Regions from separate parts of the Pantoea sp. F_5 genome, predicted to be linked through region 3. Evidence: predicted binding sites of a transcription regulator. Region 3 holds the regulator's gene; each other region holds the start of a gene.
The links. The regulator sigma-54, encoded in region 3, starts transcription at its own class of promoters, with help from an activator protein. The targets are predictions, from matches to a motif close to GTTGGCACANNTTTCGCTNT.

Region 1 (2,204 bases), on a different contig from region 3:
TCCGGCCATCTTTCAGCCGCGCGGCGGCAGGATTGAGGGTATGAAACGGCTGCTTACCGGGCGCGAGCGCCAGCAGATGGTCAGGGTCGAGGCTGAACGCAGCGCCCCGGTTCTGCCAGGTGATGCCCGTGCCGGGCAGCACCACACCGCTGCCAAACTCGTGGTAAATGCTCTGAATAAAGGAAACAGCCAGGCCGCTGCTGTCCATCACGCCCATCCAGACTGTATCGCCCGGTCCGCGTCCGTTGCCCCAGGCGGCGGCCTCGCCATCGGCGATCTGGCTGGCGAGCGTATCAAGATGATCGCTATCCAGCAGCGCCTGCACATCTTCGGTAACGTGACGCGGATCGGTGATGTGTTTGTCGCGCAGCGCAAAGGCTTTTTTGGTGGCTTCCACGATGCGGTGCACCGTCTGCGCGTCGTCAGCCTCCGTCATCTCCAGCCGATCGGTGATGCCGAGGATTGCCAGCGACACCATCCCCTGCGTCGGCGGAGCGATATTCCAGATGTCGCCTTCGCTGTGGGCGAGATGCAAGGGTGTCGTGCGTCGTGCGCGATGCTGTTGCAGATCGGCCAGCGTCACCGGCATGCCCAGCGTCGCCATCTCGTCGGCCATATGGTGAGCCAGCGGGCCGCGATAAAAGCTGTCGAGTCCCGCTTCGGTGAGCTGGCTCAGGGTGTTCGCCAGCGCGGGCTGGGTAAAACGGCTGCCCGGCTGCGGCACATCGCCGTCGGGCATAAAATGGGCACGAAAGCCGGGCTGATGCTGCAGCTCACTCAGGAAGTTCGTGGTCGCGGCGGTCTGTGAGGCGGTTACCGGAATCCCGTCGGCGGCGTAGCGAATCGCATCCCGCAGCAGACGGGCCAGCGGCAGCGGCGGGGTGCCCATCTCTGCAGAGAGCGTCAGCGCCTCCTGCCAGCCGCTGACCGTACCGGCCACGGTCAGCGCCGCTTTCGGCCCGCGATGTGGGATTGTCGGGTGATCGGCGTAAAAATCGCGGTGAGCCAGGGAACCGGCGGCACCGCTGGCGTCGATAGCAACAGGGTCGCCGCCGGGCGGCAGAATCAGCCAGAAGCCATCGCCGCCCAGCCCGTTCATGTGCGGATAGACCACAGCGATAGTCGCGGCCGCGGCCACCATCGCTTCAATGGCATTACCGCCATCACGTAGCACCGCGAGCGCACTTTCACTCGCCAGATGGTGTGGCGTCACCGCCATCCCCTGCGGGGCCATATTGCTTTGAATCATCTTTTTCTCGTTCTTTGGGTGACAGAACCCATAACAAAGCAAGAGCTGTTCCAGTTTTCATGCTCAGCTGACAATGCGTCGGTTAACCTGGCGTAAATTGTGCTAGCTTCTGCTGAAACAAAAGTTACAGGACGCCCTATGAAACAGCTTGATGAACGACTCAGAAGTCACTATCCCCAGCTCTCTCCACAGGAGCAGCGCATCGCCGACTTCGTGTTTGACCATTTCGATGACCTGATAAGTTACAACAGCGCCGAACTGGCGCGTCTTAGTGGCGTGTCGAAAGCCACGGTCAGTCGACTGTTCAAGCGTCTCGGCTATGAGAAGTACAAGGATATGCGTGATGAGCTTCGCATCCTGCGCCAGAGCGGTATGCCGCTGACCGATAACCGGGATGCGGTGCAGGGCAACACGCTGCTGGCGCGCCACTACAAGCAGGAGATGGCAAACCTGACGCAGTGGGTAAACAGCCTGGATGCGCGGCACTTTAACGAGGTGATTCAGCAGCTGGCGCAGGCTAAACGTGTCTTTATCATCGGCATGCGCAACGCCTATCCGGTGGCGCTGCATCTGCGACAGCAGCTGGTGCAGGCGCGTTCGCAGGTGCATATCCTCCCGCAGCCGGGCCAGACGCTGGCTGAGGAGCTGGTGGATATTACGCCGGACGACATGGTGATCGTGATGGCGTTTCGCCGTCGTCCCCGCATCATCCGCCCGCTGATGCAGCAGCTGCAGGCTGCCGGTATCCCGCTGCTGGCGCTGTGTGAGCCGCAGGCGCAGACGGTGATTGCGCTCGCACGCTGGCAGCTCTGTACGCCGCTGGATAGCGTCTCCGCCTTCGACAGCTACAGTGCTGCCATGAGTCTGGTTAACCTGATCGCTAATGCGCTGCTGCATGAAATGCTGGCACAGGGACGCCAGCGGATTCATCAGATCGCCGACCTTTACCAGCAGT
Region 2 (2,204 bases), on a different contig from region 3:
GGCCCACAGTGATGCAGGCAAACGAGGCCTGGAATGCTACGTGGATATACTGATAGAAACTGCCCATAACGGCGGTGAGCTGAATGTTTTTCAGCATGGCCCAGCCAAAACCGCCAAAGAAGGCATTGCCTTCACTGAAGGCCAGGGAGTAGCCGTAGACCACCCACAGCACGCAGACCAGCGAGAAGGTGACAGCAACCTGCGTCAGCATCGACAAAACGTTTTTGCCACGAATCAGGCCACCGTAAAACAGCGCAATACCTGGAATTGACATAAACAGCACCAGCGCGGTGCAAATCATCATAAATGCGTTATCAGCCTTGTCCGCAACGGCAGGCGCAGCCATTGCGAGTGAGGGTAACAGTGCCAGGCTGGTGAGGCCCAGCTTAGTGAAAATTTTATTCATTTTTATTCCATCCCATCACAGTACTGAGTCTTAATTACAGAGCGGCTTCGTCGGTCTCGCCGGTACGAATACGGATGACGCGCTGCAGTTCCGCCACGAAAATTTTACCGTCGCCAATTTTGCCGGTGTAGGCCGCTTTACTGATAACATCCACCACTTCGTCTAACTGATCGTCGGCAATCGCGATATCAATTTTGACCTTCGGCAGGAAGTTCACGCTGTACTCTGCGCCACGATAGAGCTCTGCATGGCCTTTCTGACGACCAAAACCTTTCACTTCGGAGACGGTCAGTCCCTGAATGCCGATAGAGGATAAAGCTTCACGAACATCCTCCAGTTTGAATGGCTTAATTACGACGGTAACCAGCTTCATTGGATCCCCTCCAGCGAGTAATAGGTAACGTTTACGAACACGCAGGGATATAAGCAAAGCCTGTGCCAGAGTGTAAATCTGACCTTAATCAGTGAGTCAGACGAGATGGAGCAAGGGATAATTTAAAGAAGATTCAAAACAGAAAGGGTATGTGACAGGGATTGCAGCCTGAGGCTGCACTCCTTTGGTGCTTAGGGCGTCAAAGGAGTGCATTTATACAGATTACTCCGATAAATCTGCGCAAAAAAGGTGCAAGTCAGCTTTCAGATGTTACAGGTACGCCCGACGCCAGATCATCCCCTGCCTGCTGCAGCTGATACATCTGCCAGTAGCGTCCCTGCAGCGCCAGCAGTTGCTGATGGGTGCCCTGCTCAACCACACGACCGCGATGCAGCACCAGAATCTTATCCGCATCGATAATCGTTGAAAGGCGGTGAGCGATCACCACCAGCGTGCTGTGTTGCCGTAGTGTCGCAAGCGTCTGCTGAATCGCCTGCTCGGTGCCGGAGTCGATGTTAGCTGTAGCCTCGTCGAGGATCAGGATCTGCGGCAGATCAACCAGTACCCGGGCCAGCGCCAGCAGCTGCTTTTGACCGACTGACAAGTTATTGCCCTGTTCGCCCAGCCGGGTATGAATCCCCTCCGGCAGGGCATGCGCCAGCGGTGCCAGTTGCACCTGTTCAAGCACTGTCCAGACGGCCTCTTCGCTGATGTCGCGGCCCAGCCGCACATTCGCCAGCAGCGTATCGGCCAGCACCACCGGATCCTGCTGCACCATCGCAATACCACGGCGCAGCACAGCATGACTCAACTCGCTAATCGGGCGGTCATCAATACGGATTTCGCCGCGCGTCACCGGATAGTAGCCCATGAGCAGGTTAGCCAGCGTACTTTTGCCGCTGCCGGTATGACCCACCAGCGCCACAAACTCACGTGGTGCGACTTCAAGATTGATATCACTCAGCACATCGCGGCTTTCACGGTAGGCAAAACTGAGGTTATTCAGGGCAATACGACCTGAAGCCAGTGGCTGCTGATCGGCACCATACTGCTGCTGGGCGGCATCCATCAGCTCAAAGATGCGCTCACCGGAAACCACCGCCTGCTGCAACATCGACTGCTGCGTAGTCAGTTCAATCAGCGGCTCATTCAGGCGACCCAGGTAAGTAATAAAGGCATACAGTACCCCCACTTCAAACACCCCAGGCACGGAAAAACTGAAAAGAATCAGCAGCCCGCACAATACCATCGCTGAAAACAGGCTTAACAGAGGACGCAGCAGAAAGCCATCGAGACGCAGCGTCTCCATGCGCGCCAGATAGTGAGAGCGGCTCGCTTCGCCCATCCGTTCACCAAATCGCGCCTGCTGACGAAACTGCTGAATCACGCTCATGCCGCTGATCACTTCGTTGAAGCCGTTGTTGA
Region 3 (2,204 bases):
CCAGGATCGCGCCCGAGAGTTGATGGAAGAGTTTCACATCGAGCACCTGCGCGACAGCATGGGCCAGGCGCTGTCGGGTGGTGAACGACGTCGTGTTGAGATTGCCCGCGCACTGGCTGCCAATCCAAAGTTTATTCTGCTGGATGAGCCTTTTGCCGGTGTTGACCCTATCTCTGTTATCGACATCAAGAAGATCATTGAGCATCTGCGTGACAGCGGCCTCGGCGTGCTGATCACCGACCATAACGTGCGCGAAACGTTAGCGGTCTGTGAGCGGGCCTATATCGTCAGCCAGGGCCACCTGATTGCGCATGGCACACCCAATGAAATTCTTGCGGATGAGCAGGTTAAGCGGGTTTATTTGGGTGAAGAGTTCAGACTCTGATAAGGTGTCGTTAATACCGATGTTTACCTGGGAACTACCATCCTGTCTATGAAGCAAGGTTTACAACTCAGGTTCAGCCAACAGCTGGCAATGACTCCACAATTGCAGCAGGCGATTCGCCTGCTGCAACTCTCCACGCTTGAACTCCAGCAGGAGTTACAGCTGGCGCTGGAAAGTAATCCACTGCTTGAGCAGACCGATCTGCATGACGAAATTGACTCCCGGGAATCGTCGGAAGCCGAAGCGCTGGATACTCGTGAAGCGCTTGAGCAGAAAGAGATGCCTGATGAGCTGCCGCTGGATGCCACCTGGGATGAAATCTACACCGCTGGCACCCCTTCCGGCACCGGTACCGATTATCAGGATGATGAGTTGCCGGTCTATCAGGGCGAAACCACGCAGTCACTGCAGGATTACCTGATGTGGCAGGTCGAATTGACGCCTTTCAGCGATACCGACCGCGCGATTGCAACCTCTATCGTCGATGCTATCGATGACACCGGATATCTCACCGTCTCGCTTGAGGAGATCCTCGACAGCATCGGCAACGATGAGCTTGAAGCGGATGAGGTTGAGGCGGTGCTGAAACGCATCCAGCGCTTTGACCCGATTGGTGTGGGCGCACGCGATTTGCGTGACTGTCTGCTGGTTCAGCTTTCCCAGTATGCACCAGAGACACCGATGCTGGCTGAAGCGCGCCTGATTGTCAGCGAACATCTCGATCTACTGGCCAATCACGACTTCCGCAGCCTGATGCGCGTCACGCGCCTCAAAGAAGAGGTGCTGAAAGAGGCGATGCTGCTGATTCAGTCGCTGGACCCGCGTCCGGGTCAGTCGATCAACACCGGCGAGCCGGAATATGTTATCCCCGACGTGCTGGTGCGTAAGGTTGGCAACCGCTGGACGGTTGAACTCAATGCCGACAGCGTGCCGCGTCTGAAGATTAACCAGCACTACGCGGCAATGGGCGGTGCAACGCGCAATGACAGCGACAGCCAGTTCATTCGCAGTAATCTGCAGGAAGCGCGCTGGCTGATTAAGAGTCTGGAAAGTCGTAATGATACGCTGCTGAAAGTCACGCGCTGTATCGTTGAGCAGCAGCAGGCGTTCTTCGAGCAGGGTGAAGAATTTATGCGTCCGATGGTGCTGGCCGATATCGCCCAGGCCGTTGAGATGCACGAATCAACCATTTCCCGTGTGACCACGCAGAAGTATCTGCACAGCCCGCGTGGCATTTTTGAACTGAAGTACTTTTTCTCCAGTCACGTTAATACGGAAGGTGGCGGCGAAGCCTCCTCTACCGCGATCCGTGCTCTGGTGAAGAAATTAATTTCGGCGGAAAATCCAGCCAAACCCTTGAGCGACAGTAAACTGACCTCCATGTTATCCGATCAGGGGATCATGGTGGCACGGCGTACCGTCGCCAAATATCGTGAGTCTTTATCCATCCCGCCATCGAACCAGCGTAAACAGCTGGTTTGACAGAAATGAGAAGGAAGACCTATGCAGCTGAACCTGACCGGGCAACATGTTGAAATCACGCCACCTTTGCGTGAATTCGTCAGCGGTAAATTTGCCAAACTGGAACACTATTTTGAACATATCAATCAGGTCTATATTGTCCTGAAGGTTGAGAAAGTCACACAGGTGGCTGACGCAACACTCCACGTGAACGGTGGCGAGCTGCACGCCACGTCCGAAGCGGAAGATATGTATGCGGCAATTGATGGGCTGATTGATAAACTCGCCCGCCAGCTGACCAAACACAAAGATAAACTGAAAAAACACTAACCTTCACGCTAGCTACGCGCGCCTGGCG
Region 4 (2,204 bases), on a different contig from region 3:
GCGATCCTTCCGTCAACGCGACGCGGGTAAGCCCGCCAGGCACCAGTCGGATCTCCGCGCCACTGAGCGCAAAGGGCCGGAGATCGATATGACGTGGTGCCAGGCCGTCGTTGACAAACGTAGGGCAGGTGGACAACGCCAGCGTGTTTTGCGCGATGTAATTCTGCGGACGCGCCAGCAACAGGTCACGGAAGTGGGCAAGCTCAGCTTTGCTCGCGGCGGGGCCAATCAACATGCCGTAACCCCCAGCGCCGTGAACTTCCTTCACCACCATTTTTTCGAGGTTTGCCAGCACATACGACAGCTCATTTTTATGCCTGCACTGCCAGGTTGGGACGTTGTTGAGAATCGGTTCTTCCTGCAGATAAAAGCGCACCATATCCGGTACGTAGGGGTAGATAGATTTGTCATCAGCCACACCCGTGCCGATGGCATTGGCCAGGACAACATTGCCAGCCCGATAAACTGACAGCAGTCCGGGTACGCCGAGCATGGAGTCCGGGCGGAACGCCAGCGGATCGAGGAAGGCGTCGTCAACCCGACGATAGATCACATGCACTCTGCATGGCCCGGCGGTCGTGCGCATAAACAGCATGCCATCCTTCACGAACAGATCGGCGCTTTCAACCAGCTCAACGCCCATTTGCTGGGCCGGGAAGCTGTGTTCGAAGTAAGCACTGTTAAAGCGGCCTGGGGTCAATACCACCACGGTGGGATCGTTGACGGGGGAGCTTTCGCGCAGCGTTTGCAGCAGATGTGACGGATAGCGTTCTACGGGCGCAATGCGTTGCTGGGCAAACAGTTCCGGATAGAGCCGCATCATCATCTTACGGTTCTCCAGCATATAGGAGACGCCGGAGGGGGTACGCAGGTTATCTTCCAGGACGTAATATTCGCCATCACTGTTGCGCACCATATCCACGCCGATAATGTGTGCGTAGATGTTACGGTGGAGATCAACACCCTGCATACAGGGCTGATACTGTTCGTTAGCCAGAACCTGTTCTGCCGGAATGACGCCCGCTTTCAGAATGTGTTGTTCGTGGTAGATATCGTAGAGAAAGGCATTGAGCGCCTGCACACGCTGACGGATACCAGCATCAAGCATGGCCCACTCGGCGGCCGGAATAATACGTGGCACGCTGTCGAACGGGATCAACCGTTCAGCACCATTATCGTCATCGTAGACATTGAACGTTATCCCTACCCGGTGAAACAGGAGGGCGGCTTCTTCCCGCTTGCGCTGTACCGCCTGGTGATCGGCCTGCTGCAGCCATTGCCAGTAGGCGGCGTAGTGGTCACGGTGTTCGCCTTCAGCCAGAAGCATCTCATCAAAAAAGGGTGAAGCGGAGAGATTGATATTCAGCATCGTCACCTCGCAGACGTTAAAGGCTGTGAATCTATCCAAGCATAAAGTGTGCCAGCCTCAGAAGAAGCGGAACGGTACAAAGCCGAGATAGTGCAAGGGTTAAAGCACTTTTTTGGTGCAGGCGCAGAGCAGCAATGTCTTACTATGGCGCTTAGTGTGGCGTGGTGAACAACAAAATGGTCATGGCTCAGGCGTCTTCAGCTCATGAAGCTGTCGCTTAGACGGTAACGGTAATATGGGGGATTTTATTGATCTGCCGGGGGCGCTCGGGCAGGTGAATCTGGAAAAAGTTATTGCCGCGCAGCCGGATGTCTATCTGGTCGCGGTGGCACCAGACCGCCAAAAGCGGGCGCTCCACTACCCGCCGGTTTAGTGCCGGGCACGCAGACTACTGCAGAACAGGTGAGTGCCAGCCTGAAGCTGCTGCTGTCGCGTAAAGGCATCAGCACGCTGAAAGCGGTTGAAGCCGGTCGCAGTTTTGGCATCTGGTACCATTCCTCCTGTAACGTGCTGGCCGTGCAGTTCTTCGCCAGGGTGTTTTATCCGCAGAAGTTTGCCGCTCCCGATGCGTAGCAAACGCAATGCTATAAACCGTTCCTCGCCGTCGAATCGACCGGCACTTACTGGACCGGGTAAAAAGTACTTTGCCCCGACTGCCGGGGCGTTTTACATCACGGAGAGAAGGGAATGAAGATCAGCGGGTGGTCACTGTCTCCGCTATCGAACAGAGTTTTAACGATGCGCCCGGAGTTCTGACAGGCGAAGTATTTTCAATGGCAATACACGTAGTCGGGGGACGCTGTTTTAAGCGCTTTATTCACTTCCTGGTAATCAG

Region 1: the regulator sigma-54 is predicted to act here: its motif matches at 1,285-1,304, upstream of F3I44_RS16000 (gamma-glutamyltransferase family protein).
Region 2: the regulator sigma-54 is predicted to act here: its motif matches at 830-849, upstream of glnK (P-II family nitrogen regulator).
Region 4: the regulator sigma-54 is predicted to act here: its motif matches at 1,406-1,425, upstream of F3I44_RS21530 (circularly permuted type 2 ATP-grasp protein).

The regions. Positions count from the first base shown of each region.
Region 1 is NZ_VWUO01000011.1:150,075-152,278, reverse strand. It holds gene F3I44_RS16000 (gamma-glutamyltransferase family protein) at 1-1,249, opposite strand, end outside; gene hpxU (MurR/RpiR family transcriptional regulator HpxU) at 1,388-2,204, shown strand, end outside.
Region 2 is NZ_VWUO01000011.1:1,067-3,270, forward strand. It holds gene amtB (ammonium transporter AmtB) at 1-406, opposite strand, end outside; gene glnK (P-II family nitrogen regulator) at 441-779, opposite strand; gene F3I44_RS15295 (SmdB family multidrug efflux ABC transporter permease/ATP-binding protein) at 1,036-2,204, opposite strand, start outside.
Region 3 is NZ_VWUO01000008.1:51,649-53,852, forward strand. It holds gene lptB (LPS export ABC transporter ATP-binding protein) at 1-385, shown strand, start outside; gene rpoN (RNA polymerase factor sigma-54) at 434-1,867, shown strand; gene hpf (ribosome hibernation promoting factor) at 1,889-2,176, shown strand.
Region 4 is NZ_VWUO01000024.1:16,749-18,952, reverse strand. It holds gene F3I44_RS21530 (circularly permuted type 2 ATP-grasp protein) at 1-1,369, opposite strand, end outside; gene F3I44_RS23820 (hypothetical protein) at 1,605-1,742, shown strand; gene F3I44_RS23815 (hypothetical protein) at 1,772-1,942, shown strand; gene oxlT (oxalate/formate MFS antiporter) at 2,201-2,204, opposite strand, start outside.